4 regions of the Paenibacillus sp. MABNR03 genome follow, and region 2 is predicted to be linked to each of the others. Evidence: riboswitches for the same ligand, from Rfam matches in the RefSeq annotation. Region 2 holds a riboswitch; each other region holds the start of a gene.

Region 1 (3,124 bases), on a different contig from region 2:
GATCCCACTTGCTTGCTCCCATGGTCATCAGCAGTTCGCGCTGTTCCGGGTCGCCTTGACGGAGACCATCATAGGTGCTGACCACAATCGGAAAGAAAGCGATCAGAAACACCACAGCGACTTTGCTCCAGAGTGTGTAGCCAAACCACAGAATGAATACAGGAGACAGGGCGATCAGTGGAATCGTCTGGCTGATTACGATGAAGGGATACAGCGCCTTTTCAATCGAACGGCTGAGGTGCATGCCAGCGGCCAGTGCGCTTCCGGCAACGATGGACAAGCCGAAGCCAACTGCTACCTCCATCAATGTGGCAGGCAGATGGGTTCCCAGGAGCAAATGCCTATGCTCAACTAGAGAACTCGCTATTGATGTAGGTGCAGGGATAATGAAAGAAGGGACCCAGCCCAATCGCACGATGCATTCCCAGCCAGCCAGCATCAGGAGGAGAAGCACAGCGAACAGGGCATAGCGGGCAAACCATCTGCTGACGTTAAAGCTTCGCATGTAGTTGTTCCTCCAACCGTTGTCGCATCTGTATAAGATCGGGATCGTAGACCATGTCCGAGTGTCTCGGACGGGGCAGAGGCACCGTGATGTCCAGCAGCTGCCGACCGCCAGGAGTCAGAAGGACAATCCGGTCACTTAATAACAGGGCTTCTTCGATATCATGCGTGATGAACAGCACCGTTTTGCCGAGGCTTTCCCACAATTCTAGCAGCCAGCGATGCATCTCCCGCTTGGTCATGGCGTCAAGCGCGCCAAAGGGTTCGTCCAGCAGCATCAGCTGTCCTCCTGTCAACAACGTGCGAAGCAGGGCAACCCGCTGCTTCATGCCGCCGGACAGTTCGTCCGGGTAGGCATGCTCATAGCCGGATAAGCCGAATCTGTCGAGTCCGGCCATAATGTCAGCGCGCAGCTTCACCTTGTCCTGCTTCCTCGGGGCAAGCTCCGAGGGAAGCAGGCAGTTCTCCATAACCGTCCGCCAGGATAACAGCAAATCCTTCTGCGGCATGTAGGCGACTCGACCAAGTCGCTGTCCTGGCGGCACCCCAGCAATTTCGATCGTGCCGTCTGTCGGTTCAAGCAAGCCTGCCAGCAGCTTGAAGAGTGTACTCTTGCCCGACCCGCTGGAGCCGATCAGCGAGACGAATTCTCCCTTTTTTACACACATCGACACATTGGAGAGCACGGGGGAATGTCTCTGATCCGGAAAAGTAAAGGTCATGTTGTCAATCTGTACATCGTTGCTCATTTGGTTTCTTGACCCCCTTGGAATAAAAACTGCCTGAAAGGAAATGCACGTTATTTGCGATCTGTATGTAAGTAAACGCGAAAAAGCCCGCCCATTTCCGGAGAAATGAGTGGGCCTGTTAAGTTCAACCGATATTCATGTTCATATGAATATGAAAAAATCCGTTAACTGAAAGTCCGCTCCACTTCCCTCCGCTGGTATGATCCAGATCAGGTTCAAAGGGTCCGAATACATTCATTCGTCTCAGCCGCAAGGCTCCCCTAGTGCAATCGTTCAAGATATGCAGTTGTGTACACAGCATATATCACATTCCCGCGAGATGTAAAGAGGGCGGCTTAAAAGAAGTGTGCGTAAAGAAGTTAGGAAAGTGACCTATTCTAATTGTTTGAATGTAACAGTGAATCAAGCTCACCGATCAGACGGGCAATCTGTTCAGGTGTGCCAATCGTAATCCGAAGCCAGGAAGGCATGCCGAATTCGGCACCGCCGCGGACAGAGATGCCTCTGTTTAACAATTCTTTGGTAATCGGGCCACTATCCTGCAACAGATCCACCATCATGAAATTCGTTTCGGAAGGGATGTAGGGTAACTTCCAATGATCAAAGGACTGCATTAACGTTTCCCGTCCCTGACGATTGTAGTGCAGGCAATGAGAAACAAATTCATGATCATCCAGGCTGGCTGAAGCAGCGGCTTGGGAGGTGGCCGTCAAACTGATGGGCAGCTTGACCCGGTTAATGCCTTCAATGATGCTTTCATTCCCGATGCCATATCCAATTCGCAGGCCGGCAAGTCCATATATTTTGGAGAAGGTTCGCAAAATAATCAGATTATTATACTGCTCCAGCAGCTTAACCGTATCAGGATAATCTTCACTTTCCGCAAATTCATAATACGCTTCGTCCAGGACAACCACGACATGGGAGGGCACATGTTCGAGTAAACCAAGCAGGGCATCTGCCGTGAAAATGGTTCCGGTTGGATTATTCGGATTGCACAGCCAGATGATTCGGGTAGAAGCATTGATCCGCTGCCGGAATTGCTCCAGGTCCAGTGAATGGTTGACCAAAGGCACTTCATGAATAACCCCGCCTGCCAGCAGCGTAGCGCCCTTATACCAGTTAAAGGAGGGGACCGGAATGAGTGATTCCTCGCCGGGATTAAGAAAGGCTTGGGCGGTAAGGGTTAGGAGCTCGAATGATCCACTGCCAAATACCAGTTGGGAGCTACGCACACCCAGACGTTCCGCAAGTTTGTCACGCAGCAGTTGGCTGGAACCGTCGGGGTATTGAGCCAGAAGATCGGAGCTCAGCGATCTGACTGCTTCCGCTGCCAGGGGAGAAGAGCCAAACGGATTCTCGTTCGCTGCAAGTCGATCTACACTTTCCAGTCCCAATTCCCGCCGGATCTGTTCCATGGATTTGGCAGGTGTATAAGCCGGAATTTGATTTAACAGATCTTTAACAGGAGGAGAGGGAACGGTTGAGAGGGATTGCATAATCATACCTTCTTTCCAGTGGAATTAGATCGAGAATGATATCTGTTTCTGGGCTATCTGCTGTGGTGTCTCTTGTGGAGGAGTCAACAAGCGATTTAGAATAAGATTTTCAAAATGAGCAAACCCGCTGTCCCGAACACGTGGACGCTCCAGCGTAATTCGGGTATCCATCGTTATATGACCATCCTCGATTAACAGTACCCTGTCAGCCAGCGCAACCGCCTCACTGACATCATGAGTGACCAGAATGACAGTCAGATCTTCTTCTACCCACAAGCGTTCGATTAATTGCTGCATCTCAATTCGGGTCAATGCATCCAATGCACCCAGCGGTTCATCCAGCAGCAGTAAACGCGGATGACTTGCGAGTGC
Region 2 (3,124 bases):
TTCATCATTGCGGCATCGGTTCGGGTTAGACCATCCATGGCAGCAACAGCAACGGGGAAGAAGCAGACCAGGATAATGGTAATCAGCTTGGGCAGCAGCCCGAATCCGAACCAGATCAGCAAGAGCGGAGCGAGCGCGATGGTAGGTATATTTTGACTAAGGATAAGTAATGGATAGAGGGCTGATTTCAGGAATGGAATCAGATGCAGCACCATCGCAATCAGCAGTCCTACCAGTGTGCCCGCCGCGAAGCCGATCAACGTGAGCTGAATGGTCGCCCATGCATGCATGCCGAGCCGTTCTGCCTGGGATGCCGCTTCATGCGCGATGTCGGAAGGTGCCGGCAGCATCCATTTTTCAATGTGAAACAGGGACACCGCGCCCTGCCATATCGCTATAAAGAGAATAACCGCCACAATGGGCGGCCATACACTTTTGAAATAGGTATGCATTAGCGATACTTCTCCGTCAGGGTATCCATGCTGAAGCCGTTCGGGCTATGGGCAATTTTGATCTGGGAGATGATGCTTGGACTGCCAGCCTCCACGAGCACCTCGTGCATTTTGCGGACAACTTCGAGCAGTTCCTCCAGTTCTCCCTCCATCGTGGTGTCGAGCGGGTTGACCTGGTATTTCAAACCGGATTGCTGAATAACTTCAATGGCACGATCCACGTAAGGGTATGAATTTTCACCATTTGGCGTTTTGGGAATGACCTGAATGCTAAGCAGTGTGCTTGCCATGAGAGATCACGGCTCCTTTCGGGTTAGTTGTATTTTATTGAGGTAAAAATTCGTTCGTATACGCCTTGGATACATCAATCTGCTCATCGAGCAGTTTTTTGTCGAACATCCAGTCCGTGTAATTTTGCCATACTTCCTGTTTCTGCTCACCCCAGCGCGGAGCATCGTCCTTGTACTTAGGGCTGAGCCATTTTTGGCTTGCCAGGACAAGGTCCTTATCCAGATCCGGTACAGCCTTGATCAGAATGTCCGCAGCTTCTTCGGGATGATCAATAGCGTATTGGTACCCCTCGGAAGTGGCCTTCATAAACGCCTTAACCAGCTCGGGGTCGTTCTGAATGGTCTGTTCGTTCGTAACGAGTACAGGGGTGTAATAGTCCAGCGCGTCGGAATAATCCTTCACATACAGCATGTCGATGGGTTCTCCGCGCAGCTCGGCTTCAATTCCGGTCCAGGCGTAGAAAATCCAGGCAAAATCAATGTCCCGTTTCACTGCGGTAAAAAAGTCGGCATCGCCCATATTAATATTTTTCACTTTGGACACATCGGCGCCTTCGCCTTCCATGATGGATTGCATGACTGCTTCTTCCACAGGGGAACCCCAGCCGCCATAGGATTTGCCTTCAAAATCTTTGGGTGATTTAATGTTTCGGTCCGCCGGAGCGGCGAAACCGGACGTATTATGCTGAATGACGGCTGCAATGGAGACAAGCGGAACGTCCTGTGTACGGGCTTGTGTTACACTCTCCTGATAACTTACGCCAAAAGGCACTTCGTTCGACGCAACCATCGTATCCGCGCCCCCAGCACCCGGCTGCACAATCTCAACATTCAAGCCTTCCGCTTGGTAGAAACCTTGATCCACGGCGGCATACAGACCAGTGTGGTTTGTATTTGGGGTCCAGTCGAGCACGACTTTGACATCCTTCAGTGCTGCGCTATCCCCTTCATTGGTGTTTTCAGTGTTGCTGCTGCCGTTCTGTCCTGTGGGTGCTGCCTCCTGGCTGCCGCATGCAGCGACGGTGACCAGTGTCACACACAAGAGCAGGAGGCCGATCATTTTCCGCCATCTCATCTTGATTTCTCTCCTTCAGTTGTCCGGCCAGTGGCACGGGGTACTCCTTGGCTTCATATCCAAGCATGGTGCATAAATCCTTCGATTTATACCAGCTATGATCCGGATGGCATCCTTTTTTATACAAAAAGAAATTAAGAAAAATGTCTTATCCATGTAAAAAAAGAAGCCAGACCGATTTGGCGGCACTTTTTCTTGCAATATCAGTAAGTCAGCTTCGAAGCTTAATCTTTCTGATAACATCAAAAAAAGCGCCCCGAAATCCGGGACGCGTGCAGGCGTTAGAGAGGTGGCGTACAGCACATGGCTGGGCCTATTCAATATACTCCGATTCCTACGCTGGCATGATCCAGATCAGGTCTAAGGGTTAGTATCTTCGTGGGATACACTCTCAGCCGGCCAATTCCGACTCCCCTGGGAAACTATGAAGTTACGGGCATTACTAGGTGTAATTATAGGCCAGCGGGTGGAACGTGTCCAGTCAGGAACTGGATGGGATACGTAAATAATTATCGTGGCGAATAATATAAGGCGATCTGGCTTAGTGCAAAAGCATCGGATAGTGGGCCATAGCCTAAGTGCTGAGGATCTGGAAGGTTTCCAACAAAAACTTGGATCAAATCCGATGTTTGATATCTCGTCGCATAAGGGCTGCTTTCCCTATTTCAGCGATCAGCTTTTGATCGTTTGACCTTGACCGGGGTCGCTTGATTCATTTAAATAACATAATTTAGATACAAAAGGAGATAGTACTGCTATACAAATAATTATTTTTTACATAAAAATGGGGGCGTACTGAATGATCCTTAAAATCATATTCGCAATTATTCTGTCCTATTGTATCTACGTTTTTTTCACAGCTTACCTTTTATTTTTGGTTCCGTCTCCAACTACTATTGAAAATACGGATATGCAAAAATCGGTAACAGAAGGAAGTACAACAGATCGCGTATTACTCTTGGAGGACGGCTTTCAATCCGGTCAGGTGAGAATCCAGACCATTCGAGAGGCGAAAACAAGCATCGACGTGGCTTATTACTCCATCCAAAAGGGAAAAACATCTCAACTCTTTTTTGCTGCTTTATTCGATGCAGCTGATCGGGGTGTGCATGTTCGAATCATTTTAGACGGGATTTTTCACAGCATGCGCGGAGAATTGCGTGATATTCCAGATGCCATTGCAGCTCACCCCAATGTGGAGTTAAGGTATTATGAACCACTCCACATATTTATGCCATGGACATGGCATAACCGTCTGCATGACAAGATCCTTCTTGTCGACAACACATATGGCATCATTGGCGGCC
Region 3 (3,124 bases), on a different contig from region 2:
GTCTGTAACCTGTGTCATGATCTGCAAACCGGACTGCAGCAATTTCGCCCTTCACCGGGAGAACCGGCAGATTCAGACCTGCCTGTTTTATCAGTTCTCCTCCCTGGAGACCAGCTGCAATAATGACATGCTTACACGTCATTATTCCAATGGACGTGTCCACGCCCTGCACTCTATTCGCTTCCACATTCAGCCTTACATTCTGCACACCTTCTATAACTTTAGCTCCCAGCGTTTGAGCAGCCCTGGCGTAGGCACGCGCCAGATTGACAGGGAGAACCTCACTTTCTGACGGTCTGTACAGAGCTCCGTGCGCTTCTTCACTGATCCATGGGGCTCGATGTTGAAGAATGGAACGATCCCACCACACATGCTCTGTTGTCAAATCACCGCTTCTCTTGTCTCTATAATTGTTCATTTCGTTTTCCTGACGAAATGGTGTAATAAATCCATGCTGCTGCAGGCCAATGTCAATTCCACTGAGTGCACTAATGTGTTCTGTTTGCTGGTAAAGCAGCGCTTTGCTTTCATGTGCCAGTTTGGTCAAGACTGGGGAATGGAATTCCTCGCTGTCCGAAGCCAGCATTCCGGCTGCTGCACAAGACGTTCCTCCTGCAATACGTGAACGCTCAACCAGTATCACTTCCTTGCCCTGTGAAGCCAGCTCATACGCTATGGCACAACCAATAACGCCGCCGCCCACTACAATGGTTTCCGCATGAAGCTTGCCCCGGATTTCTCCGCGTATTTGGCTCGAATAGGCTGTTCCAGTTCTGTACAGACTTCCACTTCGACTGCGACTTCTTGCTTCTTCGCTCATCCATTCATCTCCTTGATTCGGCTAAGTTCTCCAGCGTTCAATTGCCTGCCGCAAGGCAGCTCCTGCTACCTTCGGATTTTCACTCGCCCATAATGATGATATTACGGCAACTCCACTTGCCCCTGCCGCACGCACAGCATTAATATTTGCTGGTTCAATGCCGCCAATGGCAATAATCGGAATCGAAACCGCTGAACATACCTCGTTTAGCGCGGATAGTCCTCTCGGCTTGAACCCTGGTTTGCTGCCAGAAGAAAACACGTGGCCATAAAAGAGATAATCCGCACCTCGTTCTTCAGCTTCCTTTGCTTCACTTAGAGAATGAACAGATACGCCGAGCCGAAGTCGATTGGTTGTATTTAAAGAAGAACTGTCAGCACTGGCCAAGTCGTATTGACTCCAATGAACTCCTTGTATGCATTGATGTTTATTCAGCTCATTCAGACCATTGATGACAATACGCTCCATAGGGATTCCCTCGTCGTGCAAGCTATACGCCCACTCCATCTTCTGTCCATCCGATAAGTGCTTCTCCCGAATGTGTATATAGTCAAAAGATGGCCATACCTCTTTGGCAGTTTTTACAAAACGTTGTTTATCACCTGTACCTGGTGAAACTGCATGCAGTTCAAATGAACGTGAATTCACATGTTTATGAGAGTTTGTCGTGTGGGTTCGTCTCCTCTCCATAGCAATATGTACAACAAAAAAAGCCACTCCCGTAGGGGAGTGGCCGCGAAGTCAAGTCCTGTTAGTTAATGACCGTTACATGCCATTTGCACATGTTACAAGCTATTGGATCATAGCTGTAATCTATACATAATATCTGCATGCTTTGTACATGTGGGCACTCACATTCGCTACAACAATCGAATTTGCTTGCCCATGTCATTCACTGAAACGCGCCACTTCCCTACGCTGGTATAACCCAGATCAGGTGCAAAGGGTCCGGAATCGCATCATTCCATCTCAGCCGCAACGTGCGGCCCCCCCAGTGTTCATATGAAGTTGTAGCCTATGTTACCATAGACACCTTTTTTTGTCACCGTTCATTTTTTCTTTTATGTTGTTAATGAACTGTTTCGTTTGAGAAGCTCTTCCCCATCTGCTCAATTGCTAGTTTTTCTCGGACCATGCCTCAACATCCCATGTCTTTGTTACCCAATCCTGATAAAATTCAGGCTCATGGGAAACGAGCAAAACTGTTCCTTTAAACTCTTGCAAAGCTCGTTTAAGCTCTGCTTTTGCAGTCACATCCAAGTGATTAGTCGGTTCATCAAACAAAATCCAGTTGCTTTCCCGCATCAAGAGCTTGCACAATCGGACTTTCGCCTGTTCTCCCCCACTAAGCGCACTCAGCGGACGGGTGATATGCTCATTTTTCAAACCACAGCGGGCCAGGTGGCCCCTTACTTCGTTCTGTGTCAAATGGGAGAACTCATTCCACACGTCTTCAATAGGCGTAATATTTCCGGCACGGACTTCCTGTTCAAAATAAGCTGTTTCCAGGTAATCCCCCAAGAACGTCTTACCACTAATCGGCGGTATTTTGCCCAATATGGTTTTAAGAAGTGTCGACTTACCTACACCATTACATCCAACGATGGCTATTTTCTCGCCTCGTTCTATGGTCATTGTCATTTTAGGCAGCAATGGGTAGGAATAACCAATCTCAAAATCAATTCCTTCGAATACCGTTTTGCTGCTCGCACGCGCATCTTTGAAGTTGAATGTTGGTTTCGCTGCTTCATCCGGGCGATCAATTCGCTCAATCTTGCCTAGCTGCTTCTCACGGCTCTTGGCACGTCCAGAAGTCGAGGCACGTGCCTTGTTGCGCTGGATGAAATCTTCCTGTTTCTTAATATATTCCTGCTGTTTTTCATAAGCATCAATGTGCTGTGCTTTCTGCATATCCGCCATTTCGAGAAATTTGTTATAGTTGGCTGCATAACGCGTCAGTTTGGCGAATTCCAAATGATAAATGACGTTTACCACTTCATTCATGAACTCCGTGTCATGCGAGATCAGGATAAACGCATATGGGTAGTCTTTCAAATAACGCGTCAACCATTCAATGTGCTCGACATCCAGATAGTTAGTTGGCTCATCCAGCAGAAGAGCTGTCGGTTTTTCCAACAACAGTTTGGCGAGCAGTACTTTGGTCCGTTGGCCACCACTTAGCGCAGCAACGTCACGATCAAGTCCGATCGCGGACAAACCGAGACCATTTGCCATTTCTTCCACTTTTACATCAATCAGATAAAAATCGCCCTGCTCCAGTTGTTCCTGGATTTCGCCCATTTC
Region 4 (3,124 bases), on a different contig from region 2:
ATTATGCCATGGAAGACCGCAAATTAACCGTCCGTGCTGTGGAACGGGCGCTGGATATATTATTGTGTTTTACCACCCGCAGTGATCTGGGACTCACGGAAATTGCCAGCCAGATTGGTTTGCACAAAAGTACAGTTCACCGTCTGATGGCTACACTGGAGGAGCGGGGATTCGTTATTCGTGATGCTGCCACAGAGAAATACCGACTCGGTATTCGAATCTGGGAGCTGTCTGCCCATATGTCCCGCAGTGATGATCCGGCCATATTGCTGCTTCCTGCGATGGAGCGGCTCAGAGATCGTCTGGGAGAGACCGTCAGTCTGTATCTTCGGGATGGCAGTGAACGGATACGAATTCAGGCCGTCCAGAGTGATCAGGCAATCCGCCGTGTGGCTCCGGTCGGCGTGCGGCTTCCCTTATCTGTAGGAGCATCCAGCAAGGTGCTAATGGCATTTGCGACGGAGGAGGACCGGGAGGAATTGATGAATAGCCCGGAATGGCCGGTATTTATCGATCCTGAGGTTTATCTGGCCCAGATGGGAGATATTCGGGAGAATGGATATGCAACCAGCTACGAGGAACGGGAGCCTGGAGCGGCTGCAGTATCCGTACCGATTATGGACCGTAAGGGAAATATCGCTGCTGCACTTTCGGTATCCGGACCCGTTAGCCGTCTGTCCCAGGAAACTTTGCATGAATATGCACCTGTGCTGAAGGAAGCGGCTGCGCAGATGGGCCTCATGTTGTCCTGATTTTGAATACAGTGGAAGATAAAGGGTTGTTTTTCTGATGGACTTGCGCTAGTCTGTAATGGACGGCCCGGCGGGGCTGGAATGATGAATTGAATATGGAACTGCGGTACGTATACCGCAACTTGTTAACGTTACTGGGGGAGTCCGAATTGTCCGGACTGAGACGGAATCGCATGAGATTCCGGACCCTTTGCACCTGATCTGGATCATACCAGCGTAGGGAAGTAATCGGCGATATAACCACGAACACCTGCATAATACTGCCTTTGGCATGTCTCCACTTGAGGGAGCATGGCATCAGGCTTGTTATGGGTGATGGACATGAGCCGGTTCCCTCGGGAACCGGCTTTTTTTATATACAGTGAACAGGCGAACGTCCGCTGCAAAGAAGGATTACATCTCCTGATGTGCGGGCCTGCGAGAATGGGGTTTAGTCCAGTCATTCAATAGCCTGTCAGCTTAATCTGCTGTAATGTCCTCTTTTCCGAAGTGTGGTCGCTCTTTCTTACCTATGCGTGGATGATTGGGCTGGGTGCGCAAGCCAACAAACGGACTAATCAATCCATGGGACCACCAACGAGGAGGAAGAGGTAGCGATGAGTACGGACAACAGAACAACGGGACAGAACCATTCAGAGCATATGTTGGAAAAGGAAACAGGGGCGGCCGGGCGGGTTCAGCCATTTCCCGGCAGCCGCAAAGTGTACATTCAGGGCTCACGTCCGGACATTGCTGTACCGGAGCGTGAAATTGCCCTTCATGACACGAATACTCCCCAAGGGGTGGAGCATAACGAGCCGCTGCGTGTCTACGATACGAGCGGCCCCATGACCGATCCCGGATTCCATGCGGATATCCGGGCAGGTCTGCCAGCTCTGCGTACACGCTGGATTACAGAGCGGAATGACGTTGAGGCATACCAGGGACGCACCGTCAAACCGGAGGATAACGGTTTGAAACCTGGAGGGAAGAGAGCCGGAGCTGAAGAGTACCCGGGCTTGCGCGGCAAACCGCTGCGTGCACAATCCGGACGATGTGTCACCCAGATGCACTATGCGAGAAAGGGCATCATTACACCGGAGATGGAATTTGCAGCCATTCGTGAGGGAGTGGAGCCGGAATTTGTGCGGCAGGAGCTGGCGAGCGGCAGAGCCATTTTGCCGTCAAATATTAATCATCCCGAGAGTGAGCCGATGCTGATCGGGCGCCATTTTCACGTAAAGATCAACGCGAATATCGGCAATTCGGCCGTTTCCTCTTCGATCGAAGAAGAGGTGGAGAAGATGACCTGGGCGGTTCGCTGGGGATCGGACACGGTGATGGATCTCTCTACGGGCAAGGACATTCATACCACCCGGGAATGGATCATCCGCAATTCGCCTGTACCGATTGGAACAGTGCCGCTCTATCAGGCGCTGGAGAAGGTGAATGGCGAAGCCGAGGCCCTGACCTGGGAACTTTATCGTGACACGCTTATTGAGCAGGCAGAGCAGGGAGTGGATTACTTTACGATCCACGCAGGCGTGCTGCTGCGTTATATCCCGATGACGGCCAAACGGATGACAGGGATTGTTTCCAGAGGCGGCTCCATTATGGCGGCATGGTGCCTTGCACATCATCAGGAGAATTTTTTGTACACCCACTTTGAAGAAATCTGTGAAATCATGAAAAGGTATGATGTGGCCTTCTCTCTCGGAGATGGACTCCGCCCAGGCAGCATTTATGATGCCAATGACGAAGCGCAGATGGCTGAACTTGCTACGCTCGGTGAACTGACGCAGATCGCGTGGAAGCATGATGTGCAGGTGATGATTGAAGGGCCGGGACATGTGCCGATGCACAAGATCAAGGAGAATGTCGACCTCCAGATGGAGATCTGCAAGGAGGCGCCGTTCTATACACTCGGACCGCTGACGACAGATATCGCACCGGGCTATGACCATATTACCTCAGCCATTGGGGCGGCGATGATCGGCTGGTTTGGAACGTCCATGCTCTGCTATGTGACGCCCAAGGAACATCTGGGCCTGCCGAACAAGGATGATGTGCGGGAGGGAGTTATTGCCTATAAGATTGCTGCACATGCCGCGGATCTGGCCAAAGGCCATCCCCGTGCACAGCGCCGGGATGACGCACTGTCGAAGGCCCGCTTTGAATTCCGCTGGCGGGACCAGTTCAACCTGTCACTGGATCCGGAGCGTGCGCTGTCCTACCATGATGAGACGCTGCCGGCTGAAGGGGCCAAGGAAGCCCATTTCTGTTCCATGTGTGGACCGAAGTTTTGCAGCATGCGCATCACCCAGGATATTCGTGCCTTTGCCGCAGACAAAGGGCTGTCCGAGAATGAGGCTGTGGCGGCTGGAATGCAGGAG

What was found. A riboswitch is a leader RNA that binds a small molecule or an ion and turns the genes downstream of it on or off. The one in region 2 is predicted to bind thiamine pyrophosphate.
Region 1: another riboswitch for thiamine pyrophosphate. It lies ahead of AAIH57_RS09530 (ABC transporter ATP-binding protein); the one in region 2 lies ahead of AAIH57_RS24700 (ABC transporter substrate-binding protein).
Region 3: another riboswitch for thiamine pyrophosphate. It lies ahead of AAIH57_RS08235 (thiamine phosphate synthase); the one in region 2 lies ahead of AAIH57_RS24700 (ABC transporter substrate-binding protein).
Region 4: another riboswitch for thiamine pyrophosphate. It lies ahead of thiC (phosphomethylpyrimidine synthase ThiC); the one in region 2 lies ahead of AAIH57_RS24700 (ABC transporter substrate-binding protein).

What each region holds. Positions count from the first base shown of each region.
Region 1 is NZ_JBCIYR010000002.1:172,546-175,669, forward strand. It holds gene AAIH57_RS09525 (ABC transporter permease) at 1-505, opposite strand, end outside; gene AAIH57_RS09530 (ABC transporter ATP-binding protein) at 492-1,253, opposite strand; TPP riboswitch at 1,423-1,525, opposite strand; gene hisC (histidinol-phosphate transaminase) at 1,631-2,752, opposite strand; gene AAIH57_RS09540 (ATP-binding cassette domain-containing protein) at 2,777-3,124, opposite strand, start outside.
Region 2 is NZ_JBCIYR010000006.1:97,467-100,590, forward strand. It holds gene AAIH57_RS24690 (ABC transporter permease) at 1-452, opposite strand, end outside; gene AAIH57_RS24695 (MTH1187 family thiamine-binding protein) at 452-742, opposite strand; gene AAIH57_RS24700 (ABC transporter substrate-binding protein) at 777-1,817, opposite strand; TPP riboswitch at 2,131-2,243, opposite strand; gene AAIH57_RS24705 (phospholipase D-like domain-containing protein) at 2,728-3,124, shown strand, end outside.
Region 3 is NZ_JBCIYR010000001.1:1,961,463-1,964,586, forward strand. It holds gene thiO (glycine oxidase ThiO) at 1-820, opposite strand, end outside; gene AAIH57_RS08235 (thiamine phosphate synthase) at 842-1,510, opposite strand; TPP riboswitch at 1,714-1,823, opposite strand; gene AAIH57_RS08240 (ABC-F family ATP-binding cassette domain-containing protein) at 1,937-3,124, opposite strand, start outside.
Region 4 is NZ_JBCIYR010000009.1:64,164-67,287, reverse strand. It holds gene AAIH57_RS27265 (IclR family transcriptional regulator) at 9-752, shown strand; TPP riboswitch at 879-992, shown strand; gene thiC (phosphomethylpyrimidine synthase ThiC) at 1,394-3,124, shown strand, end outside.